DNA from 4 places in the Paenibacillus sp. FSL H7-0737 genome. Region 1 is predicted to be linked to each of the others. Evidence: riboswitches for the same ligand, from Rfam matches in the RefSeq annotation. Region 1 holds a riboswitch; each other region holds the start of a gene.
What was found. Region 1 has a riboswitch for cyclic di-GMP ahead of H70737_RS03195 (transglutaminase-like domain-containing protein). Riboswitches for the same ligand answer to the same signal wherever they lie in the genome.
Positions count from the first base shown of each region.

Region 2: it holds a riboswitch for cyclic di-GMP, as region 1 does, so the genes downstream of both, H70737_RS04765 (glycosyl hydrolase) here and H70737_RS03195 (transglutaminase-like domain-containing protein) in region 1, are expected to answer to the same signal.
Region 3: it holds a riboswitch for cyclic di-GMP, as region 1 does, so the genes downstream of both, H70737_RS20730 (thiamine pyrophosphate-binding protein) here and H70737_RS03195 (transglutaminase-like domain-containing protein) in region 1, are expected to answer to the same signal.
Region 4: it holds a riboswitch for cyclic di-GMP, as region 1 does, so the genes downstream of both, H70737_RS28790 (NPCBM/NEW2 domain-containing protein) here and H70737_RS03195 (transglutaminase-like domain-containing protein) in region 1, are expected to answer to the same signal.

Region 1 is NZ_CP009279.1:711,024-714,174, forward strand. It holds gene H70737_RS03180 (glycosyltransferase family 2 protein) at 1-304, shown strand, start outside; gene H70737_RS03185 (GtrA family protein) at 294-698, shown strand; gene H70737_RS03190 (class D sortase) at 733-1,383, shown strand; cyclic di-GMP riboswitch class I at 1,508-1,588, shown strand; cyclic di-GMP riboswitch class I at 1,697-1,777, shown strand; gene H70737_RS03195 (transglutaminase-like domain-containing protein) at 1,791-2,600, shown strand; rRNA gene H70737_RS03200 (16S ribosomal RNA) at 2,972-3,151, shown strand, end outside.
Region 2 is NZ_CP009279.1:1,094,898-1,098,048, forward strand. It holds gene H70737_RS04760 (sugar phosphate nucleotidyltransferase) at 1-1,047, shown strand, start outside; cyclic di-GMP riboswitch class I at 1,185-1,264, shown strand; gene H70737_RS04765 (glycosyl hydrolase) at 1,277-2,827, shown strand; gene H70737_RS04770 (glycosyl hydrolase) at 2,981-3,151, shown strand, end outside.
Region 3 is NZ_CP009279.1:4,715,769-4,718,919, forward strand. It holds gene H70737_RS20725 (methyl-accepting chemotaxis protein) at 1-996, shown strand, start outside; cyclic di-GMP riboswitch class I at 1,187-1,282, shown strand; gene H70737_RS20730 (thiamine pyrophosphate-binding protein) at 1,401-3,044, shown strand; gene H70737_RS20735 (carboxymuconolactone decarboxylase family protein) at 3,055-3,151, shown strand, end outside.
Region 4 is NZ_CP009279.1:6,598,537-6,601,687, forward strand. It holds gene H70737_RS28790 (NPCBM/NEW2 domain-containing protein) at 1-1,073, opposite strand, end outside; cyclic di-GMP riboswitch class I at 1,228-1,314, opposite strand; gene H70737_RS28795 (hypothetical protein) at 1,472-2,044, opposite strand; gene H70737_RS28800 (EAL domain-containing protein) at 2,154-3,143, opposite strand.

The DNA of each region.
Region 1 (3,151 bases):
GCCACTTAAGATTGCTACGTATGTCGGATTCTTTCTTTCCTTCTCGAGCTTTCTCTATTTATTCTTCGTATTGTTTCAAAGAATCTTTTTCACCTCATGGACGGTTCCAGGTTGGGCTTCCATTGTAGGGGTCAATTTGCTCTTTAACGGTATCGTTCTGATGCTGTTAGGTGTAATCGGTGAGTATATTGGACGGATTTATGACGAGTCTAAGGATAGACCGTTGTATATTGTCAGTGAGACCATAGGATATCGTAACGAAGAAGAAGTGGATCGCCGGAAGGATTACAAAGATGTCAGATAAGAACTTTCGGACTGCTTTCATACAGTTTCTCAAATTTAATGCTGTAGGTCTGGTAAATACCCTCATTGATTTCGTAATCTTTACATTACTGAACTCACTTGGGATGGTATATGCGTTGGCACAGGTGATTTCTTATAGTGCTGGGACAGCGAACAGCTTTATTTTGAATAAAAAAGTAACCTTCAAGGATCGTGACCGTGGCAATAAAGAGGGTTTTGATAAGACGCAGTTGCTGAAGTTTATCGTACTGAATCTGGTAGTACTCGGAATATCGCTGTTGCTAATGCATCTGTTGACTGACAAACTAGGCATTCAAGTGTTGATCTCTAAGGTATTAGTAACGTTTGTGACGGTGATTATTAACTTCTTCGGAAGTCGTAAATGGGTATTCTAAAGTTCAGTAGAACCAATCTACGGAGGTGAAAATCATGCGTAAATTCTCGTATGTGCTCATACTGGCGGGGATCCTTATCATGCTCTATCCAAAAGCTAACGAATGGTATAACGACTGGCAGCAGGATAAGCTATTAGAATCGGCTGAACTGAGCACCAGTGAAAGTACTCCACCACCTGATCTGAAGAGCAGATATGCCGAGGTCACTCAGCTACTAGCGGAGGAATCAGCTTTAGATGCACAAGCACAGCCGCAAGAAACAGAAAAGCCGGAACCGGAAATTGAAGTGGGTGGCAAAGTTATCGCATTAATTGAGATTGATAAGATCGATCTGAAGCTGCCTGTATTAGAAGGGGCTACTAAAGCGAATATGAAGCATGCCGCGGCCCATATGAAAGAAACAACTCCAATAGGAGAAATAGGGAACGCCGCAATAGCTGCACATAGAGCTAGAACTACGGGCAGATTGTTTAACAGATTGAATGAGGTTGTGATTGGGGATACGATTACGGTAAAGACTAGCGATCAGACTTATAATTACGAGGTTTATGATATTTCTGTTGTACTTCCTAGTGATGTGTCTGTTCTAGACGGGAATAACAAAGATAAAATTCTTACTCTAATTACGTGTGACCCACTAGTAGATCCTACACATCGTTTGATTGTTCATGCCAAACTTTCCTAATCGTTGACGAGAAATAACAAGAGAATTCAAATACAGAGAAATAACTATAAAATAATAGTAAATCTAGCAATTTTGTTCTTGTTTACGAGGATAAATATGGTAGTATAAGACTATAAAAGCTAAACACGATAAACGGCAAACCTATCGAAAGGTAGGGACGCAAAGCTAAAGGGCCTTCCCGTAAGGATGGCAGCCAGTTACCGAATGAAGAGGCTTTTTTTGTTTTTATAAAATATATAAGAATCTTAGATTCATATTTCTACTTGGACTGATTCTGTTAATTTGTCTAGTGAAATTAGAACAGATAGAGCTTATACGATAACGGCAAACCTATCGAAAGGTAGGGACGCAAAGCTAAAGGGCCTTCCCGAAAGGATGGCAGCCAGCTACCGAAAGGGGTTTTATCCGTGAAAAAGGTTTATTTTATGATGGTGGCGCTGTTCGTACTGATTACTGCGGTTCCGGTAAGCACAGCTCAAGCCGCAAGTGTAGATGCAAGCTGGTTGATTACATCGAAAGTGGCTCAAGGTGTTATTGGAATTAACTATGATATTCCGAAAGATAAAAGAATCAAACTCATGATCACTAAAGACAACAGCAGCTATACATATAACTTATATGCTTCTGGACAAGCTGAGGACTTCCCTTTACAACAAGGTAATGGTACTTATAAGGTTTCTGTTCTTGAGAACACAACCGGCAATAAATACAAAGCGTTATATTCCGAAGTAGTAGACGTAACCATGAGTGACTCGAATTCCGTATATTTGGGCTCCGTACAGAATGTGAAATGGAGTTCTTCTGATAAAGCGATCCTTAAGGCCAAAGAGCTTACAAAAGGCAAAACAACAGATGAAGAGAAAGTTAAGGCAATCTATAACTATGTAGTTGCTAATGTACAATACGATTATTCTCTTGCTAATAACGTAACAACAGATTACATTCCGAACATTAACAACACTTTGAATACTAAAAAAGGAATCTGCTATGACTATGCTTCTCTTTTTGCCGCAATGCTGCGTAGTGTAGATGTGCCTGCTAAATTGGTGATGGGGAATACTAGCTACGTTACGCAATACCATGCATGGAATGAAGTGTTGATGGATGGGAAATGGGTTACTATTGATACAACGGTAGATGCATCGTCAGCGAAGAGTAAGAAGAATACGGATTTTATTAAGGCTTCAAGTAAGTATACTGCAGCAAAATACTATTAATTTGCATCGCTAGATTCATAACTCTATTAAATAAACAACCAGCTTAATTATTAAGCTAGTTGTTTATTTTTCTATTAGGGGTTGCTTTTCTATGAATAGATAGGTTATTATAGTTAAGCGTTGTTAGACAGCGTACAGGCAATATTTGAGAGAGTTATATAAACGGCTTTCGAAAAATAAAGCTTGCATTACTGAGAACAACATGATATATTATAAGAGTTGCTGCTGAGACATTAAACGGCGCCAACGAGAACTTGATCTTTGAAAACTGAACAACGAGTGAGTAGGAAATCACGAAAGTGAAATCCAAAATTAGAGAATTAATTTTCTCGTCAGATGTTTCAAAATGAGCATATCGCTCTTTTCAATACTAATTGGAGAGTTTGATCCTGGCTCAGGACGAACGCTGGCGGCGTGCCTAATACATGCAAGTCGAGCGGAGTTATTTTGAAAGCTTGCTTTCAAAATAACTTAGCGGCGGACGGGTGAGTAACACGTAGGCAACCTGCCCCTTAGACTGGGATAACTACCGGAAACGGTAGCTAATACCG
Region 2 (3,151 bases), 380 kb from region 1:
ACGGTAGCAATATTGCCTGTTGACCCTTATGTAGAAGCATCCTTTTTCGATACCATAGCTATGCTTGAGGGGACCATGCTGGAAAGTGGAGCAAATCTGGCACTAATGGGTGTTGTTCCTGAACATGCCTCAGAGAAATACGGATATATTATTCCTACCACCGAAGAGGCGGGGGGAAATGGTTTTATGAAGGTGAGTCACTTTCAAGAGAAACCAGACCGTATACAAGCAGAACAGCTCATCGAGCAAAATGCATTGTGGAATTGTGGAGTGTTTGCCTTCCGCTTAGGGTACTTGTTAGATATTTTGCAGCGTAAAGGGTTGCCTTTAGGATATGAAGAATTGCAGAAGCAGTATAAGCTATTGTCTTCCATCAGCTTTGATTATGAAGTGGTGGAGAAAGAAGAACATATTGTAGTACAGCCGTATGATGGATTCTGGAAGGATCTTGGAACGTGGAATACGCTGACAGAGGAAATGAGCAGCAAGCATGTAGGAAAAGGTTTTGTGACGGCGGATTCTGAGGGGACTTGCTTGATTAATGAGCTGGATATTCCGATTACGGTAATTGGTGCGAAGGATCTGATCATTGCGGCTAGCCCGGATGGAATTCTAGTTACCCATAAAGCTGAGAGTCCACGGATTAAAGAAGTGCTGAAGACCTTTGAACAAAGACCGATGTACGAGGAACGCCGCTGGGGCCATTACAAAGTTATTGATTATGTGAAATATGATGAAGGCAATGAAGTGCTGACCAAACGGATTTTTATATCCGAGGGGAATAATATCAGCTATCAATTACATCGCAAGCGTAGTGAAATTTGGACAATCGTCAGCGGCGAAGCAAGTATTGTGCTGAATGAGAAAAAACATAATGTGAAGGCTGGGGACGTGGTACGTATACCGGAAGGAACGAAGCACGCGATCCTTGCTTTGACGGATGTCGAGTTTATAGAGGTACAGACGGGTTCTGAATTAGTAGAAGAAGATAACATTCGTATTACTTTAGACTGGAATGATATAGAACTACAACAATTCATTTCATAGGTCTAACCTATCTATTTAACCAATCCAAAATTTCTTGAAACAGGTAAATTGACTCAATTATCAAAAAAAAGTCATAAAAACACTAAATATATCATTAATTGTCGTCGATACTTACGGTAAGAGAGATTATTTCTCTTAAATTGAAAAGGCAAACCTATCGAAAGGTAGGGACGCAAAGCTATAGGGCCTTCGAAAGAGTGGCAGCCTGGCTACCGAAAGGGAGATTATTTTGAAAGCTTACCGTACGTATCGATTATTTGGCGCATTTCTGTCACTCGTCTTGTTTCTGACTGCACTTCCGCTTACTGTTGGAATTTCGCCGTCTGTTGTCATAGCTGCTTCAAATTCTGGAACGCCAGTTACCCCAGGAGCCTCACCTGAAGCCGTAAAGCTGCTTAACTATTTTTACTCGATCTCAGGAAAAGGTATTATTGCTGGTCAACATGACTATTTAGAAAGTCCAGATGAAATTAACAATATGCTGAAGGGAAGCAGCGGACAATATGCCGCTCTTCACGGTTATGAACTGGGCGCGATCAGCGGTCAGTCAGAAGGAACGATGGCCTGGCAGCGTCAAAATGTGGTGAACAGCGCGATCAACTGGAATAAAGCGGGCGGGATCGTAGCTATGACTTTTCATGCTAACCTGCCGGGCACCTCTTATGACTGGGATAATGTGAAAAAAACACTTAGTCAGAATGAGTTCGATAGTTACGTTACACCGGGTACCAAGCAATATAACAATCTGATCGCTGAGCTTGATAAGGTGGCAGTCTCCCTAAAAAGCTTGCGCGATGCCAATGTTCCGGTGCTTTGGAGACCCTATCATGAAATGAACGGGAACTGGTTCTGGTGGGGGAAGAAAAATAACTTTTCTAAACTTTGGAATATTATGTATGACCGTTTTGTTAACGTTCATAAATTAAATAATTTGTTATGGGTATGGAGTCCGAATGCTCCCAATGTTTGGTCAGATCCTTATGCGCTAACCTATCCAGGTGCTGATAAAGTAGATATTCTGGCAGCAGATATATACGAAAATGATTACCAGCAAAAATACTATGACAGCTTGTTGAGTCTAGCCGCAGGCAAACCGATTGCGATCGGGGAGAATGGTGAAATGCCTAATCTGGAGAAGCTTCAGCAATCACAAAGTAAATGGACGTATATGATGAGCTGGGGAAAAATGCTTTACGAGAATAACAGTGCAGATACAATTAAAACATTTATGAATAGCAACTATACCCTAACTAGAGATAAATTAAATACTAGTCTGGTACCGACACCTAGCGCTGCACCAGCGCCGGTACCTCCCGAAGAAGAGGGTGAGGCAGCAATTCCTCTTGTGAAGGGGCTTGCAGGAGAATATTACAACAACATACAGCTATCGGGAACAGCAGCTCTTACTAGAACTGATGCAATTATCGATTTCAATTGGCGGCAAGGCTCGCCGGATGCCGCCCTCGGGATTGATCGTTTCTCCATACGTTGGAGCGGTAAAATTAAGCCATTATATGATGAGCAATATACATTTTACACTACCTCAGATGATGGCATCCGTGTGTGGGTGAATGGGCAATCCGTGATTGATAGTTGGACTAAGCAAAGTGGTACTGAGCGTAAGGGTAATATAACGCTGAAGGCTGGCCAGCTATACGATATCAAGGTGGAGTATTACGAAAATGAAGGCGATGCGAGAGTCCGCTTGATGTGGGAAAGTGCTAGTCAAGCTAAAGAGACAGTTCCAGCAAGTGCACTTTATCTTCCGGATGTCTCCTGATTGATGAAAATTAAAGGTCGATCCTTAGTAGCTCTGCGTTATTGCAGAGCTACTAAGCTATAGTCCTCATTAGGTCAGAAGACGATTGTCCGATAACAGGTATGTTTATTTAGCACCTGTGGAGGCAGTACAGCTACCGAAAGGAGGATTTATTTGCGTAAATATTATAAGCAAAACAGATTGTTGTTTACTATATTACCGGTGTTTATTATTTTTTCCTTGCTGCCTTGGGGAGAGGTTAAGGGTCTTCCGAAGGCTATGAGTGTTTCTTCCGCTCTTCCTCCGGCTATACCAAGCAATCCATCAGCTTCTGAAGAAGCCAAG
Region 3 (3,151 bases), 2.8 Mb from region 1:
GCCGACGAGAACGGGTCTATGGGGGACGTAAGTCGTTCCTTTAATACTATGATTGACAAGCTCAAGAAGATTTTGACAGAAGCATCACAAATCACTCGTCAAGTTATGGATGCAAGCCGTGGAATCGAAGATAAGAATCAGAATTTGAAAATTGTCATGGCACAGGTAGCCTCTTCGTCTAACGAGCTAGCTCTTGGTGCAAATGAAATATCTACGGATATCGCTGAAATGACAGAATCCATTAAAGATATTGAGAATAAAGTATCCAATTATACGAACTCAACGAAAGAAATGAACAGACGTTCAATACATACATTAGAACTAGTTGAACAAGGACGGCAGTCCGTTGATACTCAAGCTGAAGGCATGCGCAAAAACATCCAGGCTACTCAAAAAGTAGCTGATACAATCGAAGCCCTGTCTCATAATGCTCGCGGAATTACGATGATTACAAAAACCATCACAGAGATCGCTGAGCAGACCAACCTCTTATCGCTGAATGCCTCCATCGAAGCAGCACGCGCCGGAGAGCATGGTCGAGGTTTTGCTGTAGTCGCACAGGAGGTTCGTAAACTTGCCGAGGAATCAACAGCTTCAACGAAGGAAGTCTTTGGCTTAGTTCGGAGCATCGAAACTGATATCAAACAAGCGATTGACAATATCGCTATCAACGAAGAAGTCGTACAGGTACAGAATGAGATGATCACTCAATCTGCTCATATCTTTGCTCAAATTGTGCAAAGTGTGCAGTATATTACCGAGCAAATCTCTTCCTTCTCTGCTGAAAGTGATCTGATGTTGGAAAGTGCCTTGAAAATTTCAAGTGCAATAGAGAATATCTCTGCAATCACACAGCAAACCGCTGCCGGCACCGAGGAAGTATCCGCGGCTATGAATGAACAAATTAATGCCCTGCAGTCCGTCGCTGAAGAAACTGAGAAAATGACACAGGCTGTGTTTAATCTACAGAAGACTATCCATATTTTCAAGTTTTAAGTCACTTGCAAATCATATAAACAAGTCCAAAAACTCCTCCTAAGTTTTGACTTAGGGGGAGTTTTTTTATATCTATTATTTCATAGGTTGGACAAGACTTTCGTCAAAATTCGAGTTAATTTGCGAAAATATATTGACAAAGGTACTCTAGGAATATATTGTAAAGGAAAATTCTTCTTATAAATTTTAAAATTAATATTGGCAAAATCTTCGAAAGAGGATGACGCAAAACCATGGATCTACAGCCTCATTATTAATCAGAGGCCATGACTGCCAGGTTGCAGAAAACCAAGACGACTGAACAATTGTTCAGTCTCTATGGCGATTTATGCCACCAACCTGTGCCCTAATTCAGAGCACAGGTTTTCTAATGTTTGATTTTAAAATAACAATCAACTTGTGAGGTGTATTTTTTGAAGACAGTCGCAGATTACATGTCGGAAGCACTACGGAACCTAGGAGTTACCCATTCCTTTGGTATTATTGGGAAATCCATTTGTCCTATTGTTCTTAAAATGGTAGATTACGGTATTGAATTTATTCCTGGGAGACATGAGTCCAGTTCCGGCTTCGAAGCAGCCGGGTATGCGCTTAAAACTGGAAAACTAGGTGTAGCTTTTGGTACTTCAGGTCCTGGTGGAACAAACCTATTAACTGCAGCAGCACATGCTAAGGCTAACAACCTACCTGTCCTATTTATTACTGGCCATCAATCTATTAAAGAGCTTGGAATTCCCCAATGTCAGGACTCTACTTCTTTTCTAGCTGATTTAGCTGATATGTTTAGACCTGCCACCTTATATAGCAAGCTTATTGAACGTGGAGATCACTTTAACACAATCTTTAATCATGCCATATCCATTGCTTTGAGCGGTAATCGTGGTCCAGTTCACCTTTGTATTCCCTTTGATGTACAAACGGAATTGCTAGAGGAATGTAATATTGTAATCCCTGAACGCGAATCACTGGTTAGCCATGCTAATATCGACCGTGTACTTGATGCTATAAATAACTCTAAGAATCCAATAATTATCGCGGGTAAAGGCGTTAACCGCTCAGGAGCACATAGTGAGCTAATTCAATTAGCGGAAACATTTAATATTCCTGTAGTTACATCTCCAGGTGGTAAAGGGGCTATAGCTTGGGATCATCCACTCTATCACGGTCCAATTGGAGTAGGCGGTTGTACCCATGGGGATGACTTGCTGAATCAAAGTGATCTATTTATCGTTCTCGGGTCACGTTTAAGTGATATGACTATTTGTAATCTTAAAAGGGAAAATCATCCTGCAACATTAATTCAGTTTGATAGCGATCCGACTTTTGTCGGAAAAATATTGTTCTCTAAAACGATTCCAGTGACTGGAGATCTACGGGACAATCTAGTTTACTATCTCAATAATATTGACACGAACAACATCACAAAACGCGAAGCACCGACAAATTCCGATTATACCGAAGAGCCTCCGATTTTACCAAACCTTTCACTTGCATCGGTCTTGAGTACGATGAGTGATTTGATTCCTTATAACAGCACAGTCTTTGTTGATGATGGAAGTCACGGTTTCCATGCTGCGAAATGGTACAAGGTTAAGAAACCGGGCAGTTTTGTTTTCGATGCTTACTTTGCTTGTATGGGTAATTCCATCGGAATGGCGATTGGTGCAAAGGTTGCTGCTCCAGAAGAAACGATCTTCTGCATTACAGGAGATGGCTGCTTTATGATGCTAGGCGCAGAGATTAACGCTGCTGTCTGCAAGGATATTCCTGTCATATTCATTGTTGTGAATAATAAACAGCTAGATATGGCTCTAAAAGGTATGGAAAAAACTACAGGACGTATTGACGGAACTATCTACGAAGTCCCTATGGATGCTGTGAAATTCGCAGAATCACTAGGCGCTAAGGGTTACAAATGTGAGACAGCGGAGGAGTTCGAAACAGCCATCAAGGACGCTGTTGCCATCAACCGTGTTGCCGTCATTGAACTGCTAACAGACCGTGATGAGGTCCCTCCGACTGCTCACCGTACTTTGAACCTAAATTAGGAGGTCACTTATGAAAGACAATGTAAACAGTGGTCTGAACCACTTCACGAATCTCTCTGGAGACTACGGAGCTAAAGCACTGGCTCCGATTAAAGAACATTTCCCCG
Region 4 (3,151 bases), 880 kb from region 1:
GCCACTCTATCTAGTATTTTCGCTTGCGCTAATTCAAACACGACTTCATTCGTGAAGCTGTCATCATTGTTTTTGTTCGTTTCCCAGTGTGTATTCGGCTGGTCATCGAGCATGTATTCCGGTTTCGTACCTGGATAGCTTCCACCGTTCACCGTTACTTTTGATACATTAGAGTTGGGCATTCTATAAGCTTCGCTATAGGCATTTTCGTATGCTGTACCATAGCCTTGTAGCTTCGAAACCTTAGCCGCTGTTGCCTCTATTTGATGATTCTCCAGAAGTACTTTTGCATTCTCTATATCTGCTTGAAACTGCACGTACAGTGGATGTGTCTGTACTTCTTGTTCTAAAGCCGTTAATTTCTCCACCGTATTAAATGCTGCGCTAACTTGACTCAAGGTATCATCTGTAAATAAATTTTTCATTTTAGCGGATACGGTATCTTCTTTGTAAAAAGAAAACTCAGCTGCACTCGCCCAATCTTGGTTAGCTTTTTTGAAGACAAATTTAAGTCTCTTGAAGGCTGTGGGTGCAAACTGAATCTCTACTACGTCACCTGCTCCGCCTTTATATTCTCCAGAGGATACTAGCGTATAATCGCCTGCATCCGTAGTTGAGCCATAAATATCAAATTCCTGAGCAAACCCCTTCCCCTTTGCACTGGATTGTCTTGCAGCGTATACGATTCTATTTAATTCAGTGGACTCATTGAAAACAAAGACAACCTCATTCGTGAACGTTGAACTGTTCGGTTTGCCCGTTTCCCAATGCGTACTCATATCGCCATCAATAGCCTTAGCTATAGGTGAACCTGAGTAGTTGCCACCGTTATTGGTAATGGATTTAATATTCGCAGGATTCATTCTAAAAACATCATTATAAGCGCCTAGGATAGCCTTGCCGTACAGATCAAACGGAATAACTGACGCATTGCTGAATAGGTCAGCCTTGCTTTGTACTACAGTGTTCACTACACTTACCTTGCTTACATCACTTGCTAAAGCATAACCTGCCTCACTCGAAAAACTGGCTAACATGGCTGCCGATGTAGCGATCGCAATCATTTTTTTCATCTTTTCTACCCCCCAGATGTAATATGAATCTCTTCCGTGCCTAAAAATAGGCACAAAAAAAACTACCCCAAAAGAGTAGCTTGATTGCGTATAAAGTCGCATAAAAACTAAGACTTAATTTTTATTAAACTTTAACAAAAAGCGTAATACACTCTTTGGCAGCTGGCTGACAATAGTTATGATAACCTTAGTCCCTATAGCTTTGCGTCCCTACATTTCCATAGGTTTGCCTATGAAGTTTCGAATACATTACAAAGAGTAACATAACGCTACATCTGATCGCATGATTAATTGGTATGAAATCCGAATAGGTAATTGCAATTACTTTTTCTATCGTGATAGATATTCTTTATCGAGTATCCCGGAAGAGAGAGGACACTTTAGGACTGGAGGTCTACTTAACTCCCCGCACCAAACAAACGCCGGAACCAATTCCACACATCGCCCGTGATGGGAATTAACCCGAAGCCATGCTCGCCAACTGCGATTAGACCATATGCCCATTGGCCAATAGCTACTGCTCCCCCAGCAATCCGTCCTATGGCTACCGCCCCAAATGCCGTATCACCTATGGCGACAGCCCCCAACGCTTTTTCGGCTATCGCGATCGCGCCTACAGCCACTCCTGCAATGGCAATCGCCCCAGCTGCGAAGCCAAGCCAGCTAATGGCTATCGCTCCAAGGGCTAACCACATTCCTAGTGATATTGCACCCACGGATAGAACCCCTACGCTTATCGCACCTATGGAAATCAAGCCTACAGCTACATCTCCAATAGCAATTAATCCAACAGCTGTCTTCACTTGTGGCTTGCTTCCGTGACCATACCCCTGACCTGAGTATCGACCCAAATTGCTGCGAATACTTACCACCGGAAATGATGGAGACGGCCATTGATAATCAATTTCTCGTCCACCTAACCCTCTAGAATCCGCCCAGTGTGTGATGTACTTATGCCATTTCATATCCATCCCGTCCCCCTTCTCAATTACCTTAATTATACAACCCCGGGGGTTGGCTGCACTCAGACTCTGACCTGAAATTCATCTCATCCTCTAGACGGAGTTATACTCATTAGTATCACTGTTTGGGAATAGGATCAGGCTTTCCAAATAAATATCCCTGAAACAACTGATAACCACTCTGCTTAAGCCATTCAAAGTCCTCTCTAAACTCCACACCTTCTGCTAAAGGAACAGATTGGATTTCTAAAGCTTTTTCTAAAAATTGTTTAGCTATTTTCTGTTTGTTCAGATCGCTGGACACACCCTGAACATATTTCATATCCAGCTTCATGTAATGGGGTTTAAGCTCCAATAACATCTCGATCGTGCTGAAGCCCTCGCCAACATCATCTAAAGCGTATTCAAATCCCCGATCCTTGTAATATGTCAAAATAGCTTTCAAATGAGCGAGATCATCCACTTTCTCCGTCTCAACAACTTCAAAAACAAAAAGAGAGGGATCGACGCCTAATTGATTGGCCAGTTCAACGGTTGATCTTAAGCAGAACTCTGGAGCGTAGATCGACGTTGGGATAAAATTAATAAACGTTTTTTTATTTAAGGGTGCAGCATATTTTACAGCAGTCATTCTACATAACCGGTCTAAAGCATATAAACGCCCACGATTCCGTGCCGCCGCAAAAATCTCATTAGGATAGATAAGGGACCCATCTTCTTTTTTAAATCTGGATAGGAGCTCGTATGCAAAAATCTCTTCCCGTACGTTCACAATCGGTTGGAAGTGACAAGTAACTAAGCCCTTAGTTATAACCTCATCAATCCACTCCATATCAAGTACAGTAGGTAATTCGGATAGAGGTCTCCATGTTTGGTCATCTATACGGAATTCAAACTGCTCCGACTCCATATGGTCATTACAGAAATCTAGAAAATCCCGCACCCCAGCCTCCTTAATCGTAATCACATTTTCTTCTACCTTATGTATCGAATTACTTCTACTCAAGTGATGAATAACCTCAGGTAAAATCCTTAGATTAAGCTCACCATGAGCCTTGATTTCAAAATTCAGCTCTCTTACTACACAATGATTACATGCCACATTCATAACCCCTT